One region of the Pseudomonas synxantha genome, then DNA from elsewhere that is predicted to be linked to it. Evidence: riboswitches for the same ligand, from Rfam matches in the RefSeq annotation. Region 1 holds a riboswitch; each other region holds the start of a gene.

Region 1 (9,584 bases):
CGAAGATCGCGGCCTTGGCGTTGAGGGTGTCGAAGATGGTCTCGATCAGGATCAGGTCGGCGCCACCCTCGATCAGGCCCTTAGTGGCCTCGGTATAGTTTTCCACCAGTTCATCGAAGGTCACGTTGCGGTAGCCGGGGTTGTTCACGTCCGGCGACAGCGAGCAGGTACGGCTGGTCGGGCCGAGCACGCCGGCGACGAAGCGCGGCTTGGTCGGGTTCTCGGCCGTCTTGGCATCGGCGATACTGCGCGCCAGGCGTGCGCCTTCCACGTTCAGTTCATAGGCGAGTTCTTCCATGCCGTAGTCGGCCATGGAGATGCGCGTGGCGTTGAAGGTGTTGGTCTCGAGGATGTCCGCACCGGCGTCCAGGTAGGCCTTCTCGATCCCACCGATGACGTCCGGGCGAGTGAGCACCAGCAGGTCGTTGTTACCCTTGACGTCGCTTGGCCAGTCGGCGAAGCGTTTGCCACGGTAGTCCTGCTCCTCGAGCTTATAGCTCTGGATCATCGTGCCCATGCCGCCATCGAGGATCAGGATACGTTCCTTGAGGGCTTGGTGAAGGGCTTGCAGGCGAGCGCTACGATCGGGCATGGGACTACTCTGGTCAGGCATTACGGAGGGCATGGATCATAGCAAACCTGTGCCGATTTGGAGCATGTGCCGGTTTTGCATGAATATCGTTCATGTTGAGGGCGGCCGTGGCCCGGTAGAATCGCCGGCACTTTTAGCGCACGCATTGAATCGGGACCGGACATGTCACTTCGCTTTTTCGCCAGCGCCTTCCTGGCACTGGTCGCCTGTACCGCCCAGGCACAAGGTCCCGTTGCGGCGATCTCTTATACTCGCGACATCCAGCCGATCTTCACCGAGAAGTGCGTCGCCTGCCATGCCTGCTACGACTCCGCCTGCCAGCTTAACCTGGGGAGTGCCGAGGGTGCGGCCCGTGGTGCGAGCAAGGTGCCGGTATACGACGGCGAGCGGAGCCGGGCGGCACCGACCACCCGCTTGTTCTACGACGCTTTCGGCCAGCAGGCCTGGCAGCAGAAGGGCTTCTATTCGGTACTCGATGCCCAGGGCAGCCAGGCCGCGCTGATGGCGCGCATGCTGGAGCTGGGGCACAACGCGCCGTTGCAGCCCAATGCCAAGCTGCCGGAAGGCATCGTTCTGGGCCTGAGCCGCGAAAACATGTGTGCGACGCCTGGCGAGTTCAACGCTTATGCAGGCGCCCATCCCAAGGAAGGCATGCCGCTGGCCGTCACCGGCCTGACCGACCAGCAATACAAGACTTTGCAACGCTGGCTGGCCTCCGGCGCACCGATTGACGAACAAGGCCTGGCACCCAGCGCCAAGGAGGCCCTGCAGGTGCAGCAGTGGGAAAACCTGTTCAACCAGCCCGGTGCCCGGCAAAGCCTGGTGGCGCGCTGGTTGTACGAGCATCTGTTCCTGGCCCATATCTACTTTGAGAACGGCGAGCCGGGGCATTTCTTCCAGTGGGTCCGTTCGCGTACGCCAAGCGGCCAGCCCATCGACCTGATCGCCACCCGCCGTCCCAATGATGACCCCGGTACTAAAGTCTATTACCGTCTGTGGCCGGTGCAGGGCGTGATCGTGCATAAAACCCACATCACTTACCCGTTCAGCGCGGCGAAAATGGCGCGGATCAAGGCGCTGTTCTATACCGGTGACTGGCAAGCGAGCGCATTGCCGGGCTACGGCCCCGGGCGCCGCGCCAATCCGTTCGAAACCTTCGAAGCCATCCCGGCCAAGGCCCGCTACCAGTTCATGCTGGATAACGCCGAATACTTCGTGCGCACCTTTATCCGCGGGCCGGTGTGTCGTGGGCAGATTGCCACGGATGTGATCCGCGATAACTTCTGGGCCCTGTTTCAGGACCCGGACCACGACCTCTACATCACTGATGCGCGCTACCGTGGGCAGACCACGCCGTTGCTGGCGATGCCGGGACAGAACGATGACGTCGGCAGCGTGCTGAGCCTGTGGCTGGCCTATCGCGACAAGCGCAACCAATACGAAGCCCTGCGCCGTGACAGCTATGCAGACGTGCCGCCACCGAGCTGGTCGAGCCTGTGGGCGGGCAATGACAATGCCTTGCTGACGATTTTTCGTCATTTCGACAGCGCCTCGGTCACCAAGGGCCTGATCGGCGAGGTGCCGCAGACGATGTGGCTGTTTGATTACCCGCTGCTGGAGCGTACCTATTACCAGTTGACGGTGAATTTCGACGTGTTCGGCAACGTATCGCACCAGGCCCAGACGCGCTTGTACTTTGACCTGATCCGTAATGGCGCCGAGCAGAACTTCCTGCGCCTGATGCCGGCTGACACCCGCGAGGATTTCCTCGATGACTGGTACCAGAACAGCGGCAAGCTCAAGCTGTGGCTGGACTATGAAGCCATTGATGACGATAAGCCCACGGGCTTGCATCTGGACGAAAAGGATCCCAAGCGTGACTTCGCCAATCAGCTGTTGGCGCGTTACGGCGATTTGAACGCCAGCCCGGATCCGATCAACCGCTGCACGGGGGCTTATTGCTCGCGCACCGCTATCGACCCAGACCTGCAGGATGCCGAACAGGCGCTCAGCCGCCTGACGTCGCGGCCTGCGGCGGGGCTCAAGGTGATCTATCAGTTGCCCGAAGCCACGATGCTGCGCATCGAGACCGCCAGCGGCCAGCGTGTGGTCTACAGCATGCTGCGCAACCGCGCCCACAGTAACGTGGCGTTCCTGCTGGGTGAGGCCTATCGCTACCAGCCGGGGTTGGACACGCTGACCATCTACCCTGGGGTGATGAGCAGTTATCCGAACTTCATGTTCAATATTCCGGCCCGGGAAGTGTCTGAATTTGTCGCACGCATGCAGCAGGCCCAGGATGCCAAGGGGTTTGAGCAGATTGTCGAGCGCTGGGGCGTGCGCCGCAGCCATCCGTTGTTCTGGCAGTATTTCCACGACTTGTCGCGATACATTCATGAAACCACGCCGGTGGAAGAGGGCGTATTGGACATGAACCGCTATGAGAACCTATAACGGTAGTCAGTGATCCAGTCATCGCCTTGAGCAGGTGCTGAAGCGGTCGGATGGTTGCCTTGCGGGATTGGAAAAGGTATTCCGATGATGTTGATTTCAGTGCAGGCGCTACGGGCGCTGGCGGCGTGGGTGGTGTTCGGGCACCACTTCACCCAAGTGTTTTTTGAATTCGAGGTGCATAACCCACTGGCTTATCTGTTTGCCGACAAGGGCGGCATCGGGGTGGACATATTCTTCGTCATCAGCGGCCTGGTGATTTTCCTCGCCACCGCAGATAAGGCGCTCACGCCGTGGCAATTCATGCTGATGCGCCTGGCGCGGATCGCTCCAGCGTATTGGTTCTATACGCTGCTCATGGCTGTGCTGGTCCTGACAGTGCCGTCGATGTTTCCCGATGCTGAGCTGGCGCTGGGCCATGTGCTGCTGTCGCTGCTGTTTATTCCTGCTGAGAACCCGGGAGGGTATGGGGTCTATCCGCTGCTGGATGCTGGCTGGACCCTGAACTTCGAGATGCTCTTCTACGTTCTGTTTGCCGTGGCCTTGCTGGTTGGCCGTTCATATCGGTTGTGGGTGGTGGCAGGTTTGTTGTACCTGGTGTGCTGTGCCCTCAGCCCCGCCCTGGACCTGGCCAGCGGTTTTTACCATAACGACATCGTGCTTGAGTTTCTGATGGGTATCGTGATCGGCATGCTGTACCGCCGTGGTCTGTGCCGGGCCAGGGCGTGGCTGCCGTTATCCGGGATCGCGGTGGCCCTGGCGGCGATTTATCACGGGGCAGATGTACCCCGTGCGCTTGAGTGGGGCGTGCCCAGCGCGATATTGGTTATCAGCTGTGTAACGCTGGAGCCTTACTTCCAAGGCTCGCGCATTTTGAAAATTCTCGGCGATTGCTCTTATTCGGTATACCTGATCCACGTGCTGGCGCTGGCCGCCGGGCGATGGATTGCTGAGCGAAACGCAATAGATCCCTACACAATCCTGCCGGTTTGCATCGTAGTGACGGCGCTGGGCGCATACGTCAGCTACCAATGGCTGGAGAGGGCAACCTATCGCCCGCTCAAGCGTTGGCTGGCTGTCGAGGACCAGGCAATTATTTCCCGACAAAAATACTAGGACTTTGTACCTCTGTAATGATTTGGCGTAAACTGCCGGCAAGCCTGTGAGGAGTTTCCATGACTGCCATAACCATTACCGACGCCGCCCATGATTACCTGGCTGACCTGCTGTCCAAGCAGAACACCCCGGGTATTGGTATCCGCGTCTTTATCACCCAGCCCGGTACCCAGTACGCCGAGACGTGCATCGCCTACTGCAAGCCGGGTGAAGAGAAACCTGAAGACACCGCCCTGGGGCTGAAAAGCTTCACCGCCTACATCGATGCCTTCAGCGAAGCCTTCCTCGATGACGCCGTGGTCGACTACGCCACCGATCGCATGGGCGGCCAGTTGACCATCAAGGCCCCCAACGCCAAGGTGCCGAACGTCAACGCTGATAGCCCGGTCAACGAGCGCATCAACTACTACCTGCAAACCGAGATCAACCCAGGGCTGGCCAGCCATGGCGGCCAGGTGAGCTTGATCGACGTAGTGGATGACGGCATCGCCGTATTGAAATTCGGCGGCGGCTGCCAGGGCTGCGGCCAGGCAGACGTGACCCTGCGTGAAGGCATCGAGCGCACTTTGCTTGAGCGCATTCCGGAGCTCAAGGGCGTACGTGATGTGACTGACCACACGCAGAAAGAAAATGCCTACTACTAAGTAAGGTGTTCACTGCGAAGAAAAAACGGCGCCCCGTGAGCGCCGTTTTTTTTTTGCTTAAAATTCATTGGCTTATGATATCTATCTAATAATAAGGATTAAGTGTTGGAGGGGCTTGCCCGCGATAGCCATGGGTATCTACACAACTGTGGAACAGCCAACGGTAACCACGATGCGCAGCGAGCCGCTCTTGATCTTGCTTTTGATCTTGGGCGCCCCGTTAAACCACGCTGGCCGGAATTCGACAGGGATTTGGGGGGTAAACCGGCAGGGATGCCGGTTTAGCCGCCCCGCGCCATGGATGGCGCGTGGCGGCGGCCCCCCAAATCCATGTCGGATTACGGGCACACCGAGCCTAGGCGAGGTGCCGAGTGGTGGGGCAAGAGCCTTTTGGTTACTTTTGGGCTCTTTTCAAAAGTGACCCGCTGTAAGAGCGGAACCAATAGTCGCCGTTACCTAAACAATGGATATGTACTCGGTCTAAAACCAAGACCCCGGTCGGCTCTAAGGCCGCCATCGGGGGCAAGCCCCCTCCCACATTCTGTTCTATGTTTATTCATTTAAATCAACGGGTTGGTTTGATTTTGTGAAGTAAAAAATCAAGGTCTGTACAGGTGCGCATGTCCCGCCCGATACAGTGACGACTCGCTGAAAGTGTCATTGGCCAGCACCCGGCCCACCACAATCAACGCCGTACGCCGGAACCCCTTGGCCGCGACCTTTTCGGCAATATCCGCCAAGGTGCCCACCGCCCAATCCTGATCCGGCCAGGTTGCACGGTGTACCACGGCTATCGGGCAATCGGCGCCATAGTGCGGCAGTAACTCGGCGACGATCTTCTCCAGATGATTGACCCCCAGGTGAATCGCCATGGTCGTGCCGTGCCGGGCCAGGCTGTCGAAATTCTCGCCGGCAGGCATGCTGGTTTTATCGGCATAGCGGGTCAGGATCACGCTCTGGGCAATGTCCGGCAGGGTCAGCTCGGTTTCCAGCAGCGCCGCGCAAGCGGCTATGGCCGTGACCCCGGGAATGATCTGGAAGGGAATGCCCAGCTCACGCAAGTGACGGATCTGCTCGCCAATCGCCCCATACAGGCTTGGGTCGCCGGAGTGCACGCGTGCCACATCCTGGCCTTGTCCATGGGCGGTCTTGATCAAGTCGATGATCTGCTCCAGGTGCAGTTCGGCACTGTTGACCAGCTGTTGCGCCTGATGGCCCTCCAGCACCGCCGCGGGCACCAGCGAGCCGGCGTAGATGATCACCGGGCAACTGCGGATCAGCCGCTGGCCCTTGACGGTGATCAGTTCCGGGTCGCCGGGGCCTGCGCCGATGAAGTAGACGGTCATGGGAAATTCCTGTTGAAAACGGGTGAGCATGAAGATTATTCATGATCGATAACGACAATTATCGGGATTTTAACCGGCGCAGGCTAACGCAAAGGTGGCCTGGTTGGTTTTCCTGCGGGTAATCAGCAGACGGGCAGGGTTGCCAGAGAGGTGTTCGGCCAGGGCCAGGGCAGCGCTTTCGGCCACGCCATAACAGCCGACATGGGCAAAAGCGACCGCTGACTTATGGCTCAAGCGCTGTTCATAACCTGCCAGTTGTTCGGCGTCGAAGCACTGTAGCGTCAGGCCCAGCTGGTGAGCGAGGGCCAATAAACCGGGCTCATCCTGCTTGCGATCAAGGCTCGCCAGGGCGGTGATGCGCTGGCGTTCAATACCGCCCTCGGCGAGGGCGGCGTCAAACAGGTCCAGAAGGGCGTGAACATCACAACCGCGCTGGCACCCCAGGCCGACCACCAGGATCATGCCGAGTATCGATCGTCGCGGTGGCGGCGGAATAACCAGGCGCTGATCAGGCCGAGGGCCAGCCAGAACGCCACGTTGGTCAATTGCGAGGCAATCTGGAATTGTGCCTCGAGAGCCTCCGGGGCCAGCATCGAGTGCACCTGCGGCTGCGGTGCGCCGATCACGTGGGGCACGGCAAGGATCGCCACGCCCAGCACTTTCAACAGCCAGTTGCGGCCGAACACGATCAGCGCAATCCCGGCGGCGGTGGAGGCGGCGGTGCCGATCCACCAGGCCTGGCGCAGCGCCAGGTCAGCTGCTGCCGTGCCGGGCAATTCCGGTGGCAGGCCCAGGGTGGGCGCCAGCACGAAGGTCGCGTAACCCGCCAGGCCCCACAGCAAGCCATGGCCGGTGCGGGTCGGTGCACGCAGGGTGTACAGGCCGGCGAGCATCAGTGCAAATCCAACGGCAACCACCAGGTTGCCACCGGTGGTGGAGAGCACCCGCTGCCAGCCATCTTCCGGCTCCCAGGCCTCGGCGTCGTGGGTGTGCGCAGCGGCGCTGGCATGCTCATGGGTGACTTCGGTGGTTGCCGGCGGCTTTTCATAGGTCTCCGCCTGCAAAATCAACGGTGCAACCCACAAGCTTTGCAGCAGGGTCAGCAGCAGGGCGGCGAACAAGCCGGTGAACCCTGCGGTCCGGGCAATGCGTTTGATCATGTCGGCAGCTCTCAGTGGCACGGAAACGCAGCGCTGTGGCGGGTATCGTGGGCCGCGTTGTGCACCGCCTCGATATGGGAGAAACCGGCGAAATACACCAGGCACGCGCCAAGGATCGACGCACCGATTGCGGCGGTCAGGCGTTGGCTCAAGGTGGCAGTGCTGCTGGCGGTGTGCGAGGTGCTGGTGGTGATCGACATGGCGCGTCCCTATCAGGTGTCAGGGTGAAACGAGCGCATGCAAACCATGCGAGCCAGGGCACGCAGGGTTTTGAACAGCGCCCGCCCACCGCGGGTTTGTTATCTGATTTTTTCGGGCCGGTCTCCGGGCTTGCGAGGGGCGGCTCTTGGAAGAGTTCCACCTGATAAGCGTCTCCTTCCCATGCACAGCACAGTGGATTTGACGCTTCGCTCGCTTACCGTTGCGGGGGCAGCACCGGACTTGCCATAGGTCTATGGCGCACCGGTTTCCCGTTTCACCCTGTGAAGGGCACCCGAAACAAGATGTGTAGGAGAGCATGCGGCGAGCGCTTACGTCAAATGGCGGAATGCGCTGCCAAGGCAACGAGAGAGGTGGCCCTGTACGCGTCCACAATCTTTATTTACTTGTCGTTAGCGAATGCAGCGGAACATGAGCTTTTACATGTTTCAAAAGGAAGAAAGGTTATTCTTTCTGTTGCCGAAATATAAAAATATATTGTATGGGTGTAAGTGGGTTGTTCGGGCTTTTACTTACTTTTCAATAGGTTGTTGAGGCGGTATGTTCAGTGAACTAATGCTCCATTCGGAGCTTGGTTATTTAGAGTGATGCAGGCGTTGAATCGTTGGGCAAGCTGTCCGGGAACGCTTTTTGCGTTTCTCCCTACTGATGCTCGTGGTTGTGGTTTTGTCTCCCTTGAATAGTCAAAATTGATGGTGCCCATTGTGCAGATAACCAACAGCGTGCAACGCTCCTATAACCCGTCCGTAGAGGCTCAACAAAACAGCTCTTCCGATCCCACGTTGCGTAAGTTCGACCCGCATTTGAGGCCAATACCGGGTCTTGATAAGCCGGTTTTTACCGTGGACCAGATCGCCCAGCACCTCACCCGGGACGGCCGGAAATGGAATGACAGCAATGGTGATGGCGTCACGCAAGTCTCCTATACATTCGATACCCACGGGCAAGGGGAGACAGCGTTCAATGCCACCCAGAAAAGCCAGGCCAGACTGTCCATGCAGTCCTGGGCCGATGTGGCGAACGTGTCTTTCGAAGAGCGTACTGGCCGTGGGGAAGGGCACCTGGCTTTTTCCAACAGTGAGGTGCCCCGGGTTGCATTCGCCCAATTGCCAGGTGGAGACGGTAAAGTCCTCATGAATCCCCGTTTTGGCACGAATGCTGCGCCTGCACTTAACAATCACGGCCGATATACGCTTACCCATGAAATAGGGCATGGACTGGGGCTTTTGCATCCAGCGGACTATGACAATAGCGGCGATTCCACCTACCCCAGTTACTATCGCGACGCCGTCTATGCCCAGGATACTCGTGGCCATACTGTCATGAGCTACTTCGATGCCAACTTAAGTGGTCAGAACCTTAAGGGAAGGTACTCTGCTGCACCATTGATGGGTGATATTGCTGCTGCCCAGCGGGTATATGGTGCCAACTATAGAACACGTAATTCAGACACCACCTACGGTTTTAACTCCAATTCGGGTCGAGACTATTATCAACTCGATCATCCCAGGAATACGGCATTATTCTGCGTGTGGGACGGTGGAGGTAACGACACATTGGATTTTTCCAGATATCGCCAAAACCAGACCGTCAACCTCAACGCTGAATCCTATTCCGATGTTGGAGGGTTACGGGGGAATGTTTCTATTGCCAAAGGCGTTACGGTTGAAAACGCAATCGGCGGTTCTGGTCATGATGCGATCATCGGGAACGATGCGGACAATGTGCTCAAGGGGGCAGCGGGCGCCGATTGGCTGAGGGGGGCAGGGGGGGCGGATACCTTTGCTTATGACCACGCCAGCGATTCCACGTTGGAAAATCCTGACCTGATCATGGACTTTGAGAGTGGCACCGACAAAATCGACATTTCGGTCTTGTTGAAAAACGCCGGTATTGGCGCCTTGACGTTTGTAAGGCGGCTATCGGGCGAACCTGGTCAAGCTGTTCTGGGTTACAACCGCCACACCAACCAGTCGAGGTTGGCTATTGATCTGACGGGCAACGGCCGTTTTGACTTTTTTCTCAAAAGCCACGGTCCGATAAATACACCCGACAT
Region 2 (9,584 bases), 1.4 Mb from region 1:
TCCCCGGGGCGATTGATTTCTGGATCCGGCAAGGATTCGAGGTGGTGGATGTGGAAGCTGACCCGGTATGGCAGACCACCCATATGCACCGGTCTCTGTAGATCAAATGTGGCAGGGGCGATGCGACGATTACGGGTACGCCGCCGCCGGCCTGACTGACACGCCTCGGTCAAATGTGGGAGGGGGCTTGCCCCCGATGGCGGTGGGTCAGCCCCAGGTGTATTCACTGACACTCCCTCATCGGGGGCAAGCCCCCTCCCACATTTGTCCCAGGTGTGTCAGGTAGGGCGTCGCTGCGGTCTGGCGGGTGAGCTATACCGATCGCTGGAAGCGCGGGCGCGGGCGGACGGGGTGGAAGTGGTTTACCTGCATACCCACCCGTTTCTGCCCGGGGCGATTGATTTCTGGATCCGGCAAGGATTCGAGGTGGTGAATGCGGAAGCTGACCCGGTATGGCAGACCACCCATATGCACCGGTCTCTGTAGATCAAATGTGGCAGGGGCGATGCGACGATCACGGGTACGCCGCTGGCGGCATAACTGACACACCTCGGTCAAATGTGGGAGGGGGCTTGCCCCCGATGGTGGTGGGTCAGCCCCAGGTGTATTCACTGACACTCCCTCATCGGGAGCAAGCCCCCTCCCACATTTGTCCCAGGTGTGTCAGGTAGGGCGTCGCTGCGGTCTGGCGGGTGAGCTATACCGATCGCTGGAAGCGCGGGCGCGGGCGGACGGGGTGGAAGTGGTTTACCTGCATACCCACCCGTTTCTGCCCGGGGCGATTGATTTCTGGATCCGGCAAGGATTCGAGGTGGTGGATGTGGAAGCTGACCCGGTATGGCAGACCACCCATATGCACCGGTCTCTGTAGATCAAATGTGGCAGGGGCGATGCGACGATTACGGGTACGCCGCCGCCGGCCTGACTGACACGCCTCGGTCAAATGTGGGAGGGGGCTTGCCCCCGATGGTGGTGGGTCAGCCCCAGGTGTATTCACTGACACTCCCTCATCGGGGGCAAGCCCCCTCCAACATTTTTGACCGAGGTGTTTCAGGTCAGGTAGGGCGCAGGCGCAGGATTTGCGCGCCGTCGAACGGGTCTGTGAGGTAATGCCCCTGCACCCCGAATGTCTCTTGCAGGCGCTCTGGCGTCAGCACCTCCAACGGCGTACCCAGCGCCACCAATCGTCCGCGATCCAGCACGGCCAGGCGATTACAGGTCAGCGCCTGGTTCAGGTCATGCAGGGCAATCAAGGTGGTCACCGGCAAGCCTTGCACGCCTTTCAAGATCGCCAGTTGATGCTGGATATCCAGGTGATTGGTTGGCTCATCCAGCAACAGAATCCGCGGTCGTTGCGCCAGGGCTCGGGCGATGTGCACGCGTTGGCGTTCGCCGCCGGAGAGGCTGCGCCAGGCACGGTGGCTCAGGTGGGTGGCGTCTACGTCGTGCAGGGCCTGGCGGACGATGGCGTCGTCTTCGCTAGACCACGGGCTCAGCGCCGACAGCCATGGCGTGCGGCCCAGGGCCACGGCGTCGAACACGCGGATGGCATCGTCAGTGTCAGCCTGCTGTTCCACCACCGCCAGCTGTTGCGCGATGGCGCGGCGCGACAGCTCACCCAGGCGCTTGGCACCCAGGCGTACTTCACCACTGGCCGGGGCGCGCAAGCCGGCGAGCAATTTGAGCAGGGTGGATTTGCCCGAGCCGTTGGGCCCGACGATGCCGAGGGTTTCCCCTTGCTGCACGTCCAGGTGAACATCGCGCAGCAACTCAGCGTCTCGCACCTTGAAACCCAGGCCGGTGCAACTGAGCACACTCATCGCGCGTTCCTGCGGCCAATCAGGATCAGCGCAAACACCGGTGCGCCCACCAACGCCGTGACCACACCGACGGGAATCACCTGGCCCTTGATCAAGGTGCGCGACAGCACATCGGCCGCAATCAAGAACAACGCGCCGCCAAGAGCGCTCGCCGGCAGCAACCGCGAATGCCCGGTGCCCAGCAGCAGGCGCACCGCATGGGGAATCACCAGGCCGACAAAACCGATGGAGCCAACGATGGACACCATCACCGCCGTCACCAGCGCAGCGCAGGCCACCAGCACAAATTGCACGCGGCGCACCGGAATGCCCAGGGACGCCGCCGAGTCGCTGCCGAAGGTAAAGGCATCCAATGCGCGGCGATGCCACAGGCACACCGTCAGCCCAACGATCGCCACCGGCACCGCCAGCCACACCGACGGCCAGCGCACACCGCTGAGGTTGCCCAGCAGCCAGAACATAATGCCGCGGGCTTGCTCGGAGCTGGCCGACTTGGTGATTAGGAACGCGGTCAAGGCATTGAACAATTGCGAGCCGGCGATGCCCGCAAGGATGATTTGCCCGGTGCCGCTGGACGAGCCACTGGCCCGCGCCAGCAGGATCACCAGCGCAAACGCTGCCATTGCCCCTACAAATGCCCCCGCCGACAGCGACACCAGCCCGCCGCCCACACCAATCAAGGCGACCAGGACCGCGCCGGTCGACGCGCCGGCACTGATGCCGAGCAAGTAAGGATCAGCCAGCGGGTTACGCAGCAACGATTGCAGGATCACGCCACAGGTCGCCAACCCCGCACCGCAGGCAGCGGCCACCAGGGCGCGGGTCAGGCGATAGTTCCACACCACGCCTTCATCGATGGGGTCGAGCACGAAGCCCGCGGCCCACAGCTTGTTGGCGAGCACCTGGAGCACCACCTGTGGCGAGATGGCGGTCTCGCCGATGGCCACGCCGGCGAGCAGGGCGAGCAACAGCAGTGTGAGGGCGAGCAGGGTCCGTATCATTTCGGCAGGTCGTAGCCGTCGATGGCGGCGGCCAGTTGTTCCAGGCCATCGAAGGTGCGCAGGCTGGCCTGCAGCGCCAGGGCATCGAGGATGATGATGCGGTTGTTTTTCACCGCGTCCATGTTGCGGGTCACCGGGTCGTTGCGCAGGAAGGCGAGTTTCTTCTCGTGGTCGTCGGCGGGGTAGCGGCGCCGATCCATGCGTGCGATCACCAGGAACGTCGGGTTGGCCTTGGCAATGGTTTCCCAGCCGACGGCGGGCCATTCTTCATCGGACTGCACCACATTGCGCAGGCCGAGGGTTTGCAACATGAACTGCGGAATACCCTTGTGCCCGGCCACGTACGGATCGCTGGCCATTTCGGCGCTGGAGAACCACACCAGCGCGCTGGCTTGCTTCAAGCCTTTGCCTTGCGCGGTGGCGATGGACTTGGCCAGGCGCGCCTGTAGTTCGTCGTTGAGCTGCTGGCCGCGATCCTGGACGTCGAAAATCTGCGCCAGTTGGCGGATGCTTTTATAAATCGTGTCGATGCGGAACGGCTCCAGACGCGTGCCGTCGGCACCCACCAGGTTGTCCTTGCCTTCGCAGTCCGAGGGCAGCAGGTAGGTGGGGATCTGCAGTTCATGGAATTGCTCGCGGGTGCCGACCACGCCTTGTGGCCCCACCACCCATTCCAGCTCGGCGGCCACCAGTTGCGGGCGCTTGGCGATCACCGCTTCGAAGCTCGGCTCGTTGTTGGCCAGGCGCTCGATGGTGGCGTCCTGTGCCTTGTACTGCGCCAACACGTTGTTGAACCACAGCGAAGTGCCAACCACTTTATCGCCCACGCCCAAGGCGTAGAGCATCTCGGTGGCGGCCTGGCCGATGGTTACGCTGCGTGCAGGCGCGTGCTGGAAGGTCAGGGTACTGCCGCAGTTTTCCAGGGTCAGCGGGTAATGGGTGGGCGTGGCCTGGGCCATTGCACAGGCACCCAAGCCTGCGATCAGGGCGGTAACGCGTGGCAGCATGGGGTGATCTCCGAGTGCAGCAGGGGCGGTACGGCTCGGAAATACAGCCTCGAACGCTGCCGATCGGGCAGGCAAGGATGTCCTTCCCGGACACCCCGCCGGTTAGTGGTTTTGCTGGGCCGGCAGGTCTCCTGACTGATGCGTCGTCGCCTCGCTCCCGCCTTCCCGGACAGGGTCCAGTGGCAGTGGGGAGCAGGCTCGGCACCTACAGTTGCGGGGGCAGTTTCGATTGACGTCGCGGGCGGCGTTTCGAATTCCCTATTAGTCCCATACGGGAACCGGCGGCGGTATGGTAGTCGATCAGGCCCTGTAGGAGCGAGCTTGCTCGCGAAGGTCGCTAACGATAACGCGGGGAACCTGATGCTCCGCGGCGCTCTCAGGTGCTTCGCGAGCAAGCTCGCTCCTACAATGGGCCGCTCTCAGAGTCGTATGTCTTGGGGGCCGCGGATCAGCGCTTCAATCCGCGTACCTGTCGCACGTTCTTCATTGCTGAACCCGTCATAGTCGGCCAGGTTGGCGAAGCGGATGCCGGTCAGTTGCTCGATCTGGATCACGCTGCGCTGGTAGGTGCGAAGCTGGCCGAACACCAGGTCGAGCTGCCCCAGCTCACGGCTTTGGTCGATCATGTAGGCGCTGGCGGAGGGTTTGCCGTCGTCGCTGAGGTAAGCCACGACTTTCCAGAACGCCTTGGGGATTTTCACCCCACGATAAAGTCGGTCGTCATCGGCGAATACCGGGCCGGTAAACACCGTGGCCCGGGCTTTCCAGCGTTGGGTGTTGTCAAGAATGTAGTCTTCGAGTTCCAGCCAGGTCTTCTGGTTGAAGCCGCTCATTTGCGGCGAGCAGTTGGTGAAGTGGAAGGTGTCGAAGTTGGCGGTGTTGGCCTCGTCGCCCCAGTTGGGGTCCTGGCGCCGCACCAGGTGGCCGCGGTCCAGGCCATTGCTGGCGTAAAGGTCTTCACCTACCTGCGCATCCAGGGGCAGGCGACCATCGTAGGCCCAAGTGTCGTTGCTGCGCGTGATGTCCACGTGCTTTGAGCCGTCGATATTCACCCCCACGTAGAGCGCCAGTCGTCGGGAACGCGACATAGTGATGGAGAAATGCGTGTAGTCCAGGCGCTTGGGTTGCACGTCGCTCGACAGTGGCTCGCCGACCGTGGGCCATGGCACCACGAAGTCGCTGAGGAAATCATGGGCATAGCCAGCGCGGTTTTTGAGGTCCTTGGCCGCGGTGACGCGCGGTGTCGCGGTTCTGGCTTCCAGCAGGGTGGGGCTGAGCGCGACCAATGGGCGCAGGTCGGAAAGCCTGGGGCGGTGGGAAAGGTCGATTTTGGCTGTGCGGGCGGGCATGGGCATGTTCCTTATGGGCCTCGGATAAACACCACTGCAACACAAACTCATGACAATTTGGCCCAGGTGGCGAACACAGGGCTATCCTGAAACCGCTACCGGACGTTCATCACACGCCAAAAAGGAGCCAGCTTATGTGTGTTCGCCAGCCGCGCAACCCGATTTTCTGTCTGATCCCACCCTATATGCTCGACCAGATCGCCCGCCACGGGGATAAAGCCCAACGGGAAGTCGCATTACGCACTCGGGCCAAGGACAGCACGTTCCGCTCGTTGCGCATGGTCGCGGTACCCGCCAAGGGCCCAGCCCGCATGGCGTTGGCCATGGGCGCCGAGAAACAGCGCTCGATCTACAGCGCTGAAAACACCGACAGCCTGCCTGGCAAGCTGATCCGCGGCGAAGGGCAACCGGCCAGTGGCGATGCCGCAGTGGACGAAGCCTATGAAGGCTTGGGCGCGACCTTCGATTTTTTCGACCAGGTATTCGACCGCAATTCCATCGACGATGCCGGCATGGCCCTGGACGCCACGGTGCACTTCGGCCAGGACTATAACAACGCGTTCTGGAATTCGACCCAGATGGTCTTCGGCGACGGTGACCAGCAGTTATTCAATCGCTTCACCGTGGCGCTCGACGTGATTGGCCATGAGTTGGCCCATGGCGTTACCGAGGATGAGGCCAAGCTGATGTACTTCAACCAGTCCGGCGCGTTGAACGAGTCGCTGTCCGACGTGTTCGGTTCACTGATCAAGCAGTATGCGTTGAAGCAAACCGCCGAGGAGGCTGATTGGTTGATCGGCAAAGGGTTGTTCACCAAGAAGATCAAGGGCACCGCTCTGCGCTCGATGAAAGCCCCAGGCACTGCGTTTGATGACAAGCTGCTGGGCAAGGACCCGCAGCCGGGTCACATGGATGATTTTGTACAGACATACGAGGACAATGGCGGGGTGCATATCAATTCCGGCATTCCCAACCACGCGTTCTATCAGGTGGCAACCAAGATTGGCGGGTTCGCCTGGGAGCGTGCAGGGCGCATCTGGTATGACGCACTGCGGGATGCGCGGCTGCGACCGAACTCGGGGTTCCTGCGTTTTGCGCGTATTACCTATGATGTGGCCGGGCGTCTTTACGGCGCGAACAAGGATGAACAGAAAGCGGTCAAGGAGGGGTGGAAAGCCGTGGGCATCAATGTTTGACCAGCCGCTTGGGCGGCGAGGAACAGCCATGCGAATCTCAATCAAGGAAAGCGGTGGGCCGGCGTTTTTTCCGGGGCTGGCCAAGCCGCGTACGGTAGAGCTGGAGAAGCTACCCGAGCCGGACCAGCAGGAATTGCGGCAACTGATCGAAGCTTCGGATTTTTTTCAGTTGCCACAAAGCACCGTGCCCGAAGCCGGTAACCCCGACCGAGTGCACTACACCCTGACAGTGGCGGAGGGCGAGCGTGAGCACACGGTCTGTGTGCTCGCGCCGGTGAAGTCGCAGGCGTTGGAAGGGTTGGTGCAATGCGTGCGACGGCACATCCGCAGTTGATGCACGACTGGGGTTGCTGCGCAGCCAGCGCAGTCGCCCCTGTCTGGCTATTTGCGATCCAGCCACACTGTCTGCGCATTGCAGAACTCGCGTACGCCGAAGTGCGACAGCTCGCGGCCGAACCCGCTTTTCTTCACACCGCCAAACGCCACCCGAGGGTCTGACACGCTGAACGCGTTGACGAATATCCCGCCGGTGTCCAGTTGCTCGGCAATATCGCGGGCCTTGGCTGAGTCGGTGGTGAAGATGCTGGCGGTGAGGCCAAACTCGCTGTCATTGGCCAGGGCCACAGCATGCTCGGCATCGCGGGCGGTAATGATCGACGCCACGGGTCCGAACAACTCCTGCTTGAACGAGGTCATCTGATCGGTGACGCCGGCCAGCACGGTCGGTTCATAGTAATTGCCCGCGCCTGGGACTTTGTTGCCGCCCAGCAGCAGGGTCGCGCCTTCTTCCAGGGTCGCCTGGACCTGGCCGTGCAGTTCGTCGCGCAGGTCGAAGCGGGCCATGGGGCCGATATAGGTAGTGTTCAATGTCGGGTCGCCCATCACCAGGGCGCGGCTGGCCTCAAGGAATTTGGCGGTGAAGGCTTCTACCACCCCAGCTTCAATGATCAGGCGCTTGGCGGCGGCGCAGACTTGGCCGCTGTTCTGGAAACGGCCGATCACGGCGGCTTGCACAGCAGCGTCGAGGTCAGCGTCGTTGAGCACGATAAACGGATCGGAGCCGCCCAGTTCCAGCACGCATTTCTTCAGCGCGGCGCCGGCCTGGGAGCCAATGGCGATACCGGCGCGCACGCTGCCGGTGAGGGTCACGGCGGCGATACGTGGGTCAGCGATGGCGCTGGACACGCCGTCCTGGGTCACGTTGATCACTTCGAATACGCCTTCAGCGAAACCGGCTGTGCGCAACGCTTGCTGGATCAGGTAGGCGCTGCCCATCACGTTCGGCGCGTGTTTGAGCACGTAAGTGTTGCCGGCGAGCAAGGTCGGCACGGCGCCGCGCAGCACCTGCCAGACCGGGAAGTTCCACGGCATCACCGCGAGGATCGGGCCCAGCGGGCGGTATTCGATCCGGGCGCTGCCGTTGTCTACCAGGGTCGGCTCAGGGGCGAGCATGGCCGGGCCATGAGCGGCGTACCACTCGCTGAGTTGGGCGCATTTTTCGATCTCGGCGCGGGCCTGGGCGATGGGCTTGCCCATTTCCAGGGTGATCATTTGCGCCATGGCTTCGGCTTGCCCGCGCAAGGCGGCGGCCAGGGCCAGCAGCAATTCTGCGCGTTGGCTGACCGGCTGGCGGCGCCAAGTGCGGAACGCGCTGGCCGAACGGGTGAGGGCGGCGTCCAACTGTGCCGCGGTTTCATAGGCATAGCTGGCGACTGTTTCGCCGTTGGCGGGGTTGATCGACAAGGCGTGGGTCTGGTGGGTCATTGCGTTCATGGCACCGTCCGGCTGAATAAGTGGAATGGGGCCAGCGTACGGGGCTGTATCTTTTCTGGAAACTGAATAATATTAAGCAATACATTCACGATTGGAGAATGAAGTGGATCTGGTGCAGCTGGAAATTTTCAAGGCCGTTGCCGAGCAAGGCAGTATCAGCGCTGCCGCGCAGCTGATTCATCGGGTGCCGTCAAACCTCACCACGCGCATCAAGCAATTGGAACAGGACCTGGGCGTGGAGTTGTTTATCCGCGAGAAAAGCCGTTTGCGCCTGTCCCCGGCCGGTTGGAATTTCCTCGGTTATACGCGGCGTATTCTCGACCTGGTGCAAGAGGCCCGCGCTACGGTGGCGGGGGAGGAGCCTCAAGGGGCGTTTGCCCTGGGCTCCCTGGAGAGCACGGCGGCGGTGCGCATCCCCGCCTTGCTGGCGGCGTATAACCAGCAGTACACCAAGGTCGAGCTGGACCTGAGCACGGGACCGTCAGGTACCATGATTGAAGGCGTGTTGTCCGGGCGGCTGACTGCGGCTTTCGTTGACGGACCGGTGCTGCATTCCACCCTGGAAGGCGTGGCGGTGTTCGAAGAGGAGATGGTGGTGATTGCGCCGCTGCATCACGCGCCGATCACCCGTGGCCTGGATGTGAATGGCGAAAACATCTATACGTTTCGCTCCAACTGTTCGTACCGGCACCACTTCGAGCGCTGGTTCTCACAGGATGGCGCGATGCCGGGCAAGATCTTCGAGATCGAGTCCTACCACGGCATGCTTGCCTGCGTCAGCGCCGGGGCCGGGCTGGCGCTGATGCCGCGCAGCATGCTTGAGAGTATGCCGGGGTGTGCGGCGGTGAGTGTGTGGCCGTTGACGGACAGCTTCCGCTTACTGAATACCTGGCTGATCTGGCGCCGGGGCACTGTGTCACAGAGCCTGAACAGTTTCGTAAAACTGCTGGAAGAACGCGGCCTGGCAGCCGCCTGAGTTCAATGTGGGAGGGGGCTTGCTCCCGATAGCGATGTTTCAGCTAACGAATACTTGGCTGAAAGAATGCAATCGGGAGCAAGCCCCCTCCCACATTTTGTTCTTCATCAGCCGCCAAATTGGAAGGTGCCCATGGCCAATTTGGCCATGATCGCCGTCGCACCCAGTTGCACCAGCCACAACGCCAAACCACCGAGGAACACCCCCAGCGCCACTTGCAGCACCAGGCTCTTCTGGCGTTTGGCTTGCGGTGCACGTGGGGCGTAATCGTGCAATTCGTCGCGGTCGGCACGCAGATCCAGGTCATCGTTTCTCATAGGGCTCTCACAGCAAAGGGGCGGTCAAGGTTCAGTCTAGGGGCTGGGCACAAAAAAGGGGAAGCCATGGCTTCCCCTTCTGTGCAACGCCAGCAGGTTTACAGCACCTGAACGATTGCTTGTGTGACCGCACCAATGTTCGACT
Region 3 (9,584 bases), 1.7 Mb from region 1:
ATGGCGCCTGTGGCTGGGCGACAAGGCCGAGCAGGGCACTGCCCAGGGCGCTGACACTGCCGCACTAGCCGATGCTGTATTGCTGGCGGTCAGCCAAACGCTGGCGCCGCGCTTTGCGGTCAAGCCGGGGGTGAGCAGCGAGCAGCTGCTTGAAGTGCAAGGCATGAACCTGGAGCGCTACGCCGCACTGGGCCGCTTGCTGGAGCCCTTTGGTGGTCAACCGCAATTAGTGGACGGCAATCGCATCGTGTATCGCGTCAATGGCAGCGCCGAGCAGCTGCGTACTCAATTGAGCCTGGCCAAGTTGCAGGAAATTCCCGCAGGTGAAGTCCCGGTTCAACAACCGGTGGTGGATGGCACGCAACCGGCGGCTGCACCTGAGCCCCAGGCGCAACTGCGTTTTCGTTGGTAAATGATGTTCTTCCTTCTATATAGAAGGAGGGCGTAGATGGATAACAGATGGAGTGGTTTATGGCGGATACGCGTCGTTGGGTGTGGCTTGGCGGGATTGTCCTGCTGTGCGGTTTTGTATTCTTGCTGCATTCGATCCTGACGCCGTTTCTGGTGGCGCTGCTGCTCGCGTATCTGTTCGATCCCGTGGTGGATCGCCTGGAAAAAGCCGGTATGTCGCGCACCTGGGGTGTGGTTACGGTATTTGCGCTGTTCACGCTGATTATCACGGCGCTGGTGCTGATACTGGTGCCGATGTTGGCCAAGCAGCTGTTTCGCCTCTATGAACTGGCGCCGCAGATGCTCGACTGGTTGCAGCACACGGCAATGCCGTGGGCGCAGTCCAAGTTTGGGCTGGCGGATGGTTTCTGGAAGTTCGACAAGGTCAAGGCGGCCATCAGCGAACACATGGACAAGACCACCGACATCGTCAGTGTGGTGCTCAGCCAGGCGACCGCTTCAAGCCTGGCGTTGATCGGCTGGTTGACCAACCTGGTGTTGATCCCGGTGGTGGCTTTCTACCTGCTGCGGGACTGGGACATCATGATGGCCAAGATCCGCAGCCTGCTGCCCCGTGACCGTGAAGAACGCATCGTCTCGCTGGCGGGCGAATGCCATGAGGTGCTCGGTGCATTTGTCCGCGGCCAATTGCTGGTGATGTTGGCCTTGGGGGTTATCTACGCTGCCGGTCTGATGGCGATCGGCCTGGAGCTGGGGCTGTTGATCGGACTGATCGCGGGCCTGGCGGCTATCGTGCCGTACATGGGCTTTGTGATTGGCATCGGTGCGGCGCTGGTGGCGGGCTTGTTCCAGTTTGGCGGCGACCTTTACCCGATGCTGGGGATTGTCGCGGTATTCATGGTCGGCCAGGCCTTGGAAGGCATGGTGCTGACGCCGCTGCTGGTGGGTGATCGGATTGGCCTGCACCCGGTAGCGGTGATCTTTGCGATCCTGGCCGGTGGCGAGTTGTTCGGCTTTACCGGCATCCTGCTCGCGCTGCCGGTGGCGGCGGTGATCATGGTGCTGGTACGGCATGTACACGACTTGTATAAGGATTCGGACGTGTACACGGGCATTGATGAGCCTGATTTGTAATCGTGATGTCACAAACCCGGCTCAGGCCGGGTTTGTCGTTTATGGCGGCGGGTGCGTCAAACAATCCGCGTAAATTCACCAGGTTAACGCAAACCTTTGATTTTGCTTGTGGTCTGCTGCATTGTGCGCCCGGCGTCACGGGTATAAACTTTGCAAACTTTAGATAGAGGCCACTAACGGTTCCATGGGAGCCGTTCAGTCAGCATGAAACCGATTCAGCTGCCCCTAGGTGTGCGTCTGCGTGATGACGCTACCTTTATCAACTACTACCCAGGCGCCAATGCCGCTGCACTCGGCTATGTCGAGCGGCTCTGCGAAGCCGACGCCGGGTGGACTGAAAGCCTGATCTACCTGTGGGGCAAGCATGGCGTGGGGCGTACCCACCTGCTGCAGGCCGCATGCCTGCGTTTCGAGCAGATGGGGGAGCCGGCGGTGTACTTGCCCCTGGCTGAGTTGATGGATCGCGGCATCGGCATCTTCGACAACCTTGAGCAGTACGAGCTGGTGTGTCTCGACGACTTGCAGGCAGTGGCTGGCAAAGCGGAATGGGAAGAAGCGCTGTTTCATCTGTTCAACCGCCTGCGCGACAGCGGCCGGCGCCTGCTGATCGCCGCATCGACTTCACCGCGCGAGCTGCCGGTGAAGCTGGCTGACCTCAAGTCTCGCCTGACCCTGGCGCTGATCTTCCAAATGCGCCCGTTGTCCGATGAGGACAAGTTACGTGCCCTGCAACTGCGTGCGTCCCGTCGCGGCCTGCACCTGACCGACGAAGTCGGGCACTTCATCCTTACCCGTGGCACCCGCAGCATGAGCGCGTTATTCGATTTGCTCGAACAGCTCGACCAGGCGTCGTTGCAGGCGCAAAGGAAATTGACGATCCCTTTCCTGAAAGAAACCTTGGGTTGGTAAGTGGTTGATTTGCCATGGTTCGGCACTTTTCAGGCGCCAGAAAAACTGCGCTTGAGCCCAGCAGGCCACGCAGTAGCAGCGATAAATGGAATTACGGCTTAGATGTCATGGTCGAAACCAGAAGTCACATAGATCACGATTGAATTTGCAAATCGATGTGATAGAGGGCATAGTCTCGGCTTCTTTACACATCAGCCACGGTCGTGCCCATGCTAAATCGCTTCGCACCCCTCGTGCCTCTCGCACTCGTTACCCTGTTGTTTGGTTGCGCCTCCCACCCTCAGCAGGTGGTAGAGCAGCAGAAGCCACAACCACAGACTCAACAAAAATTCGTCGCCGCACAGTCTTCCACTGTTTATGAGGAAGAGTTGACCACTGAAAAGGAACTGGCCGATTTCTCCGGCAGCAAGCCTTACCAGCTGCCTTTGCTGGCCGACAGCATCCTTGAGCGCGGCAAGTCCCTGATCGGTACACGTTACCGTTTTGGCGGTACCTCGGAAGCTGGTTTCGACTGCAGCGGCTTCATCGGCTACCTGTTTCGTGAAGAAGCCGGCATGAATCTGCCTCGCTCGACGCGCGAAATGATCAACGTGGATGCACCGTTGGTCGCACGCAACAACCTCAAGCCGGGCGATCTGCTTTTCTTTAGTACCAGTGGTCGTGGGCGTGTCAGCCACGCCGGTATCTATTTGGGCGATAACCAGTTTATTCACTCCAGCAGCCGCCGCAGTGGTGGTGTCCGGGTCGATAACCTGGGTGACAGCTACTGGAGCAAAACCTTCATCGAAGCCAAGCGCGCACTTGCAATGGCCCCGACTACGGTTACCGCCAGTAAGTAAAGTTAAAGTGATACTTGAAGTTTGACGTGTAAGCGCTAGAATCCCTGGACATTGTTGTCATCCGTTCGCGCGAGCTTTGCTTGCGCGTTCTGGTTTTCAACGTTCGGCAGCGAAAGCCGCATCCAGACCAGGATTGTTCTGCACATGTCGACCTCGGCCCGCCTGATTCTTATTGTTTGCGCCGCGTTGCTCAGCGCCTGCGCGAGCCGCCCACCGCCGCCCGCGCCTGTAGCGGTCAAGCCCAAGCCGGTGTTCAACTACGCCACCCAGAATTTCTCGCCTGCTGCCGAAGATGTGCTCTTCCGCGCCTTGGGCCTGGTTGGCACGCCCTACCGCTGGGGCGGCAACACGCCGGACTCGGGGTTTGATTGCAGCGGCCTGATTGGCTTTGTATTCCGCGACGCCGCCGGTATCTCCCTGCCGCGCACTACCCGCGAACTGATCGTGATGCGTGCCCAGGACGTCAGCGAGCAGAACCTGCAAACCGGTGATCTGCTGTTCTTCGCCACAGGTGGTGGTTCGCGGGTCAGTCATGCAGGGATTTATGTCGGGGAAGGGCGCTTTGTGCATGCGCCGCAAACCGGCGGTACGGTGAAGCTCGATACGCTATCCAAAGCGTATTGGCAGAATGCCTATCTGAGCGCAAAGCGAGTGCTGCCCGGGAATCTGGCACGCAACCCTTAAGTCGTACATAGATCCAAATGTGGGAGGGGGCTTGCTCCCGATAGCGGTGTAACCGTCAGCACATACTCAGCTGACAGGCCGCTATCGGGAGCAAGTCGAATCGTCGCACCGCCCCTCCCACATTGGTTTTATAGTGCTCCTGAGATGGGTTACTTGGCTGCCGACACCCGCCAAACCTTATTCCCCACATCATCAGCCACCAGCAAATTCCCTTGCTGGTCGATCACCACGCCGACCGGCCGACCCATGGCTTTCTCATCGCTGTTGAGAAACCCCGTCAGCACATCCACCGGCTGTCCTTTTGGCTGGCCCCCTTCAAACGGCACGAAAATCACCTTGTAGCCACTGTGCGGCTTGCGATTCCATGAGCCATGTTGGCCGATAAACGCACCGTTGCTGAACTGCGCGGGCAGTTTATTGCCCTCGGCGAATGTCAGCCCCAGTGAGGCGGTATGAGGGCCTACCGCGTAGTCCGGCGCGATGGCCTTGGCGACCAGATCAGGGTTTTGCGGCGTGACACGCACATCCACATGCTGGCCGTAATAGCTGAAGGGCCAGCCATAAAACCCGCCATCCTTGACTGAGGTGATGTAGTCGGGCACCAGGTCACTGCCGATTTCATCGCGTTCATTGACTGCCGTCCACAGCTTGCCACTCTGCGGTTCCCAGGCCATGCCGTTAGGGTTGCGCAGCCCGGAGGCGAAAATGCGGTGCTTGCCGGTGGCGCGGTCGACTTCCCAGATCGCGGCGCGTCCCTGCTCTGCCTCCAGGCCGTTTTCGGCGACGTTGCTGTTGGAGCCGACGCTCACATACAGCTTGCTGCCATCCTTGCTGGCCACCACGTTTTTCGTCCAGTGGTGGTTCAAAGGCCCGCCCGGTAAGTCCACGACCCTAGTGCCCTGGGCTTTGATCGCGGTTTCACCCGGCTGATAGGGGAAGCGCAGCAACTTATCCGAGTCCGCCACATACAGGTCGTTGCCGACCAGTGTCATGCCAAAGGGCGAATTGAGATTCTCCAGGAACACCGTGCGGGTTTCGGCCACGCCATCGTGATCGGCATCGCGCAGCAACGTAATGCGGTTCGGGCTCGGCACGCCGGCACCGGCACGGCCCATGACTTTTTCCATTACCCAGCCACGCACCCCTTTGGAATCGTCCGGCTTGGGTGGTGCATTGGTCTCGGCCACCAGCACGTCGCCGTTGGGCAGCACGTAGAGCCAGCGCGGGTGATCCAGGCCCTCGGCGAACGCGGCAACCTGAGTGCCGGCAGCGGCGGTGGGTTTGGCGCCCTCCGGCCAGCCAATGGCCGGGGCGATATTGACGGTGGGGACCAGGGTCTTGTTCGGCTCCGGCAGCTTGGGCGCAGGCCCGGTGCCGTCGGAGACCTGCAAGGTAGAGCTTTCACCGCAGGCGGTGAGGCCACCGGCGAGCATGATCAGTAAGGCGAGTCGGGTTTTATGCATGGTTTTCTCCTTGATACCTGTAAGGGTAGAGAAGCAGGGTGTACGGATGGTTCAAGTACCAGGCCAGCTTTAATTGACGCTCCACCCCCAACCCACTAACCTTCGCGGCTTGTTCCAGGTGCTCTGTGGCGTGCGCGTCGGCAGAGTGAAACAGGGAAGCCGGTGAGTGAGCGCACTTGTACACAGTGTTGCCGCGATTCCGGCGCTGCCCCCGCAACGGTAAATGAGTCAAGACGGTGCTGTTTGCCACTGTATCGCCCGCGATATGGGAAGGCGCGCCCTCGGCTGCTTCGATAAGACGCGCCACTCATGAGTCCGGAGACCGGCCTTGAACATTCAACAGCATCACGGTGGGCGATGCTTGGCTGTCTGTTTTTTTTTTTCCTGCCCGCCGTTTTTTGTCCAGCCCCAACGGAGAGCTGCCATGACCGATTCCCCCGACCGCGACGAACGCCACTTGGCGCGCATGCTGCGCAAAAAAGCCGTGATCGACGAGCGCATCGCCAATTCACCGAATGAGTGCGGCCTGTTGCTGGTATTGACCGGCAATGGCAAAGGCAAGAGCAGCTCGGCCTTCGGCATGCTGGCCCGCGCCATGGGCCATGGCATGCAGTGCGGTGTGGTGCAGTTCATCAAAGGCCGCAACAGCACCGGCGAAGAGCTGTTCTTCCGACGCTTTCCCGAGCAGGTGCGCTTCCATGTGATGGGCGAAGGCTTCACTTGGGAAACCCAGGACCGCCAGCGCGACATTGCCGCCGCCGAGGCGGCCTGGGCCGTGTCCCGTGCGATGTTGCAAGACGCCTCTATCGGCCTGGTGGTGCTGGACGAGCTGAACATTGCCCTCAAGCACGGCTATCTGGACCTGGACCAGGTACTCAGCGACCTGCAATCGCGCCCGCCGATGCAGCATGTGGTGGTCACGGGCCGCGGCGCCAAGCCCGAACTGATTGAAATGGCCGACACCGTCACCGAAATGGGCATGCTCAAGCACGCGTTCCAGGCCGGTATCAAGGCCCAGAAAGGCGTCGAACTTTGAATCAGCCTCGTCATTGCCCGGCCGTATTGATCGCCGCTCCGGCGTCCGGCCAGGGCAAAACCACCGTCACCGCCGCGCTGGCGCGTTTGCATCGCAACCTGGGACGCAAGGTACGCGTGTTCAAATGCGGGCCGGACTTTCTCGACCCGATGATCCACGAGCGCGCCAGCGGTGCGCCGGTGTATCAACTGGACATGTGGATGGTCGGTGAGCAGGAAAGTCGCCGTCTGCTCTGGGAGGCGGCAGGGGAGGCCGACCTGATCCTGATTGAAGGCGTGATGGGCTTGTTCGACGGCACGCCCTCCAGCGCCGACCTGGCGCGGCACTTCGGCGTGCCGGTACTGGGCGTGATCGATGGCACCGCCATGGCCCAGACCTTTGGCGCCCTGGCCCTGGGCCTGGCACGTTATCAACCCGACCTGCCGTTTGCTGGCGTGCTGGCCAACCGCGTCGGTACTTTGCGTCATGCCCAGTTGCTCGAAGGCAGCCTCACCGAGGGCTTGCGCTGGTACGGCGCGTTGTCCCGAGAGACCGGCATCGAATTGCCCAGCCGCCACCTGGGCCTGGTGCAAGCCAGTGAATTGAATGACCTCGATGTGCGCCTGGACGCCGCCGCCCAGGCCTTGGGCAGCAGTTGTGAAGTGGCCCTGCCGCCGCCCGTGACCTTTGCCGCGCCCGCAGTGATCGAGGCCGAGCCGTTGCTCGCCGGCGTGCGCATCGCCGTGGCCCGTGACGAAGCCTTTGCCTTTACCTACGGCGCCAGCCTTGACCTGTTACGGGTGATGGGCGCTGAGCTGAGCTTTTTCTCACCGATCCATGATCGCCAACTGCCGGAAGCTGACAGTCTGTATCTGCCCGGCGGGTATCCGGAATTGCACCACCAGGCCCTGTCGGCCAATGTCCCGATGCTGGAGGCCATCCGTGCGCATCACGCCGCCGGTAAACCGCTGCTTGCTGAATGTGGCGGCATGCTCTACCTGCTCGATTCGCTCACCGATGTGCACGGTTCTCGTGCCGAACTGGTGGGCCTGCTGCAGGGCGATGCGGTGATGCAAAAGAAACTTGCAGCCCTGGCTCTGCAAAGCGTCGAACTGCCGGAAGGTGTCCTGCGTGGCCACACCTACCACCATTCCCTGACCAACACCGAATGGGCGCCGATTGCCCGCGGCCTGAGCCCCAACGGTGGGCGCGGTGCCGAAGCGGTGTACCGCCAAGGGCGGATGACCGCGTCCTACGTGCACTTTTATTTCCCGTCGAATCCTGGCGCGGTGGCCGCGTTGTTCGCGCCAGACCTTGAGACCGTTATCGCAGGCAAGCCAGCTCCCACAGTTGACCGAGTTGAAACCCAATCCAATGTGGGAGGGGGCTTGCCCCCGATGAGGCCATGACTGACAACGCCTTCCCCAAGGCCGACCGCGACGCTGTCTACCGCGCCATCGCCGAACGCCGCGACATGCGCCACTTCACCGGCGGCAGCGTCGCCCCGGAACTGCTGCAGCGCCTGCTCCAGGCCGCGCACCAGGCGCCCAGCGTCGGCCTGATGCAGCCTTGGCGTTTTATCCGCATCAGCGACCGACCTTTGCGTGGGCAGATTCAACAACTGGTGGAAGAAGAGCGCGTGCGCACCGCCGAGGCCTTGGGCGAGCGCTCCGATGCGTTCATGAAGCTCAAGGTCGAAGGTATCAGCGACTGTGCCGAAGTGTTGGTGGCTGCCCTGATGGACGACCGCGAGCGCCACATTTTCGGGCGCCGTACCTTGCCGGAAATGGACATGGCGTCGTTATCCTGTGCCATCCAGAACCTATGGCTGGCGGCGCGCGTGGAAGGCTTGGGCATGGGCTGGGTCTCGCTGTTCGAACCCCAGGCCCTGGCCGAGCTGCTGGGCTTGCCGCCCGGTGCCAAGCCCCTGGCGGTGTTATGCCTGGGACCGGTGGCGCAATTCTATCCGGCACCGATGTTGCAGCTTGAAGGCTGGACCGAGCCGCGACCGCTGAGTGACATGCTGTATGAAAACAAGTGGGGAGTGAGTCAATGAGTGTGGCCTTGCTGTGTGTCGCTGCGGTGGCGCTGGATGCGCTGCTGGGTGAGCCCAGGCGCTGGCATCCGCTGGTGGCGTTCGGCAATTTCGCCGGGCGTATCGAGCAGCGTTTCAATACCGGTGGACGCGGCTGGCGCAGCCATGGCGTGACCGCGTGGTTTATCGCGGTGGTGCCGCTGACCCTGCTGGCCACGGCTTTGTCCTGGGCGCCGTTGATTGGCTGGCTCGTGGAAATCCTGGCGTTGTACTGCGCCCTTGGCATGCGCAGCCTGGGCGAGCATGTGATCCCGGTGGCCCAGGCTCTGCGCAGGGATGACTTGGACGAGGCGCGCAAACGCGTGAGCTACCTGGTCAGCCGCCAGACCAGCGAACTGGACCGCACTGAAGTCGCCCGCGCCGCCACTGAGTCGGTGCTGGAAAATGGCAGCGACGCGATATTCGCCGCGCTGTTCTGGTTCGTGGTGGCCGGTGTGCCAGGGGTGGTGCTCTATCGCCTGAGCAACACCCTGGATGCCATGTGGGGCTATCGCAACGAACGCTTCGAACGCTTTGGCTGGGCGGCCGCCAAGATAGACGATGTGCTCAACTATATTCCTGCGCGCCTGGTGGCTTTGACCTACGCGTTATTGGGCAAAACCCGCTTGGCCCTCAAATGCTGGCGCGTCCAGGGCCCGACCTGGGACAGCCCCAACGCCGGGCCGGTGATGGCCGCCGGTGCCGGTGCACTGGGGGTCGAGCTGGGCGGTGCGGCGATTTATCACGGCGAGGTACATCAGCGCCCGCCGTTGGGTGAAGGTCCACCGGCCGATGCCGATTCCATTGATCGCGGCTGGCAACTGGTGCAACGCGGCGTATGGTTGTGGTTGTTGGTCCTGTGCATAGGGGCACACATCTATGCTTGAACACGGTGGTCGGCTGCGAAAGGCCGCGATTGAGTATGGGATTGCCGAGGCGGATTGGCTCGACCTGTCCAGTGGCCTGGCGCCTTGGCCGTGGCCGATCCCCGAGATCCCGTTGCGTGCCTGGGCGCGCCTGCCGGAAAGCGACGACGGCCTGGAGCAGGCCGCCAG

The links. A riboswitch is a leader RNA that binds a small molecule or an ion and turns the genes downstream of it on or off. The one in region 1 is predicted to bind cobalamin.
Positions count from the first base shown of each region.
Region 2: another riboswitch for cobalamin. It lies ahead of BLU48_RS05250 (ABC transporter substrate-binding protein); the one in region 1 lies ahead of BLU48_RS11990 (CbtB domain-containing protein).
Region 3: another riboswitch for cobalamin. It lies ahead of cobO (cob(I)yrinic acid a,c-diamide adenosyltransferase); the one in region 1 lies ahead of BLU48_RS11990 (CbtB domain-containing protein).

Region 1 is NZ_LT629786.1:2,532,624-2,542,207, reverse strand. It holds gene metH (methionine synthase) at 1-592, opposite strand, end outside; gene BLU48_RS12025 (fatty acid cis/trans isomerase) at 755-3,046, shown strand; gene BLU48_RS12020 (acyltransferase family protein) at 3,134-4,159, shown strand; gene nfuA (Fe-S biogenesis protein NfuA) at 4,219-4,803, shown strand; gene cobM (precorrin-4 C(11)-methyltransferase) at 5,403-6,149, opposite strand; gene BLU48_RS12000 (cobalamin biosynthesis protein) at 6,219-6,611, opposite strand; gene BLU48_RS11995 (CbtA family protein) at 6,608-7,309, opposite strand; gene BLU48_RS11990 (CbtB domain-containing protein) at 7,321-7,509, opposite strand; cobalamin riboswitch at 7,608-7,821, opposite strand; gene BLU48_RS11985 (M10 family metallopeptidase C-terminal domain-containing protein) at 8,233-9,584, shown strand, end outside.
Region 2 is NZ_LT629786.1:1,103,568-1,113,151, forward strand. It holds partial or broken gene BLU48_RS05225 (GNAT family N-acetyltransferase) at 1-101, shown strand, start outside; partial or broken gene BLU48_RS05230 (GNAT family N-acetyltransferase) at 289-486, shown strand; partial or broken gene BLU48_RS05235 (GNAT family N-acetyltransferase) at 674-871, shown strand; gene BLU48_RS05240 (ABC transporter ATP-binding protein) at 1,056-1,820, opposite strand; gene BLU48_RS05245 (FecCD family ABC transporter permease) at 1,817-2,821, opposite strand; gene BLU48_RS05250 (ABC transporter substrate-binding protein) at 2,818-3,828, opposite strand; cobalamin riboswitch at 3,933-4,126, opposite strand; partial or broken gene BLU48_RS32190 (outer membrane lipoprotein carrier protein LolA) at 4,150-4,239, shown strand; gene BLU48_RS05260 (DNA/RNA non-specific endonuclease) at 4,248-5,177, opposite strand; gene BLU48_RS05265 (M4 family metallopeptidase) at 5,312-6,373, shown strand; gene BLU48_RS05270 (protealysin inhibitor emfourin) at 6,402-6,707, shown strand; gene BLU48_RS05275 (aldehyde dehydrogenase family protein) at 6,755-8,146, opposite strand; gene ptrR (putrescine utilization regulator PtrR) at 8,250-9,122, shown strand; gene BLU48_RS05285 (hypothetical protein) at 9,230-9,439, opposite strand; gene BLU48_RS05290 (amino acid aminotransferase) at 9,538-9,584, opposite strand, start outside.
Region 3 is NZ_LT629786.1:789,097-798,680, forward strand. It holds gene BLU48_RS03780 (DUF2066 domain-containing protein) at 1-412, shown strand, start outside; gene BLU48_RS03785 (AI-2E family transporter) at 472-1,545, shown strand; gene hda (DnaA regulatory inactivator Hda) at 1,750-2,454, shown strand; gene BLU48_RS03795 (C40 family peptidase) at 2,664-3,293, shown strand; gene BLU48_RS03800 (C40 family peptidase) at 3,438-3,977, shown strand; gene BLU48_RS03805 (PQQ-dependent sugar dehydrogenase) at 4,127-5,440, opposite strand; cobalamin riboswitch at 5,540-5,785, shown strand; gene cobO (cob(I)yrinic acid a,c-diamide adenosyltransferase) at 5,865-6,476, shown strand; gene BLU48_RS03815 (cobyrinate a,c-diamide synthase) at 6,473-7,864, shown strand; gene bluB (5,6-dimethylbenzimidazole synthase) at 7,861-8,511, shown strand; gene cbiB (adenosylcobinamide-phosphate synthase CbiB) at 8,508-9,416, shown strand; gene cobD (threonine-phosphate decarboxylase CobD) at 9,409-9,584, shown strand, end outside.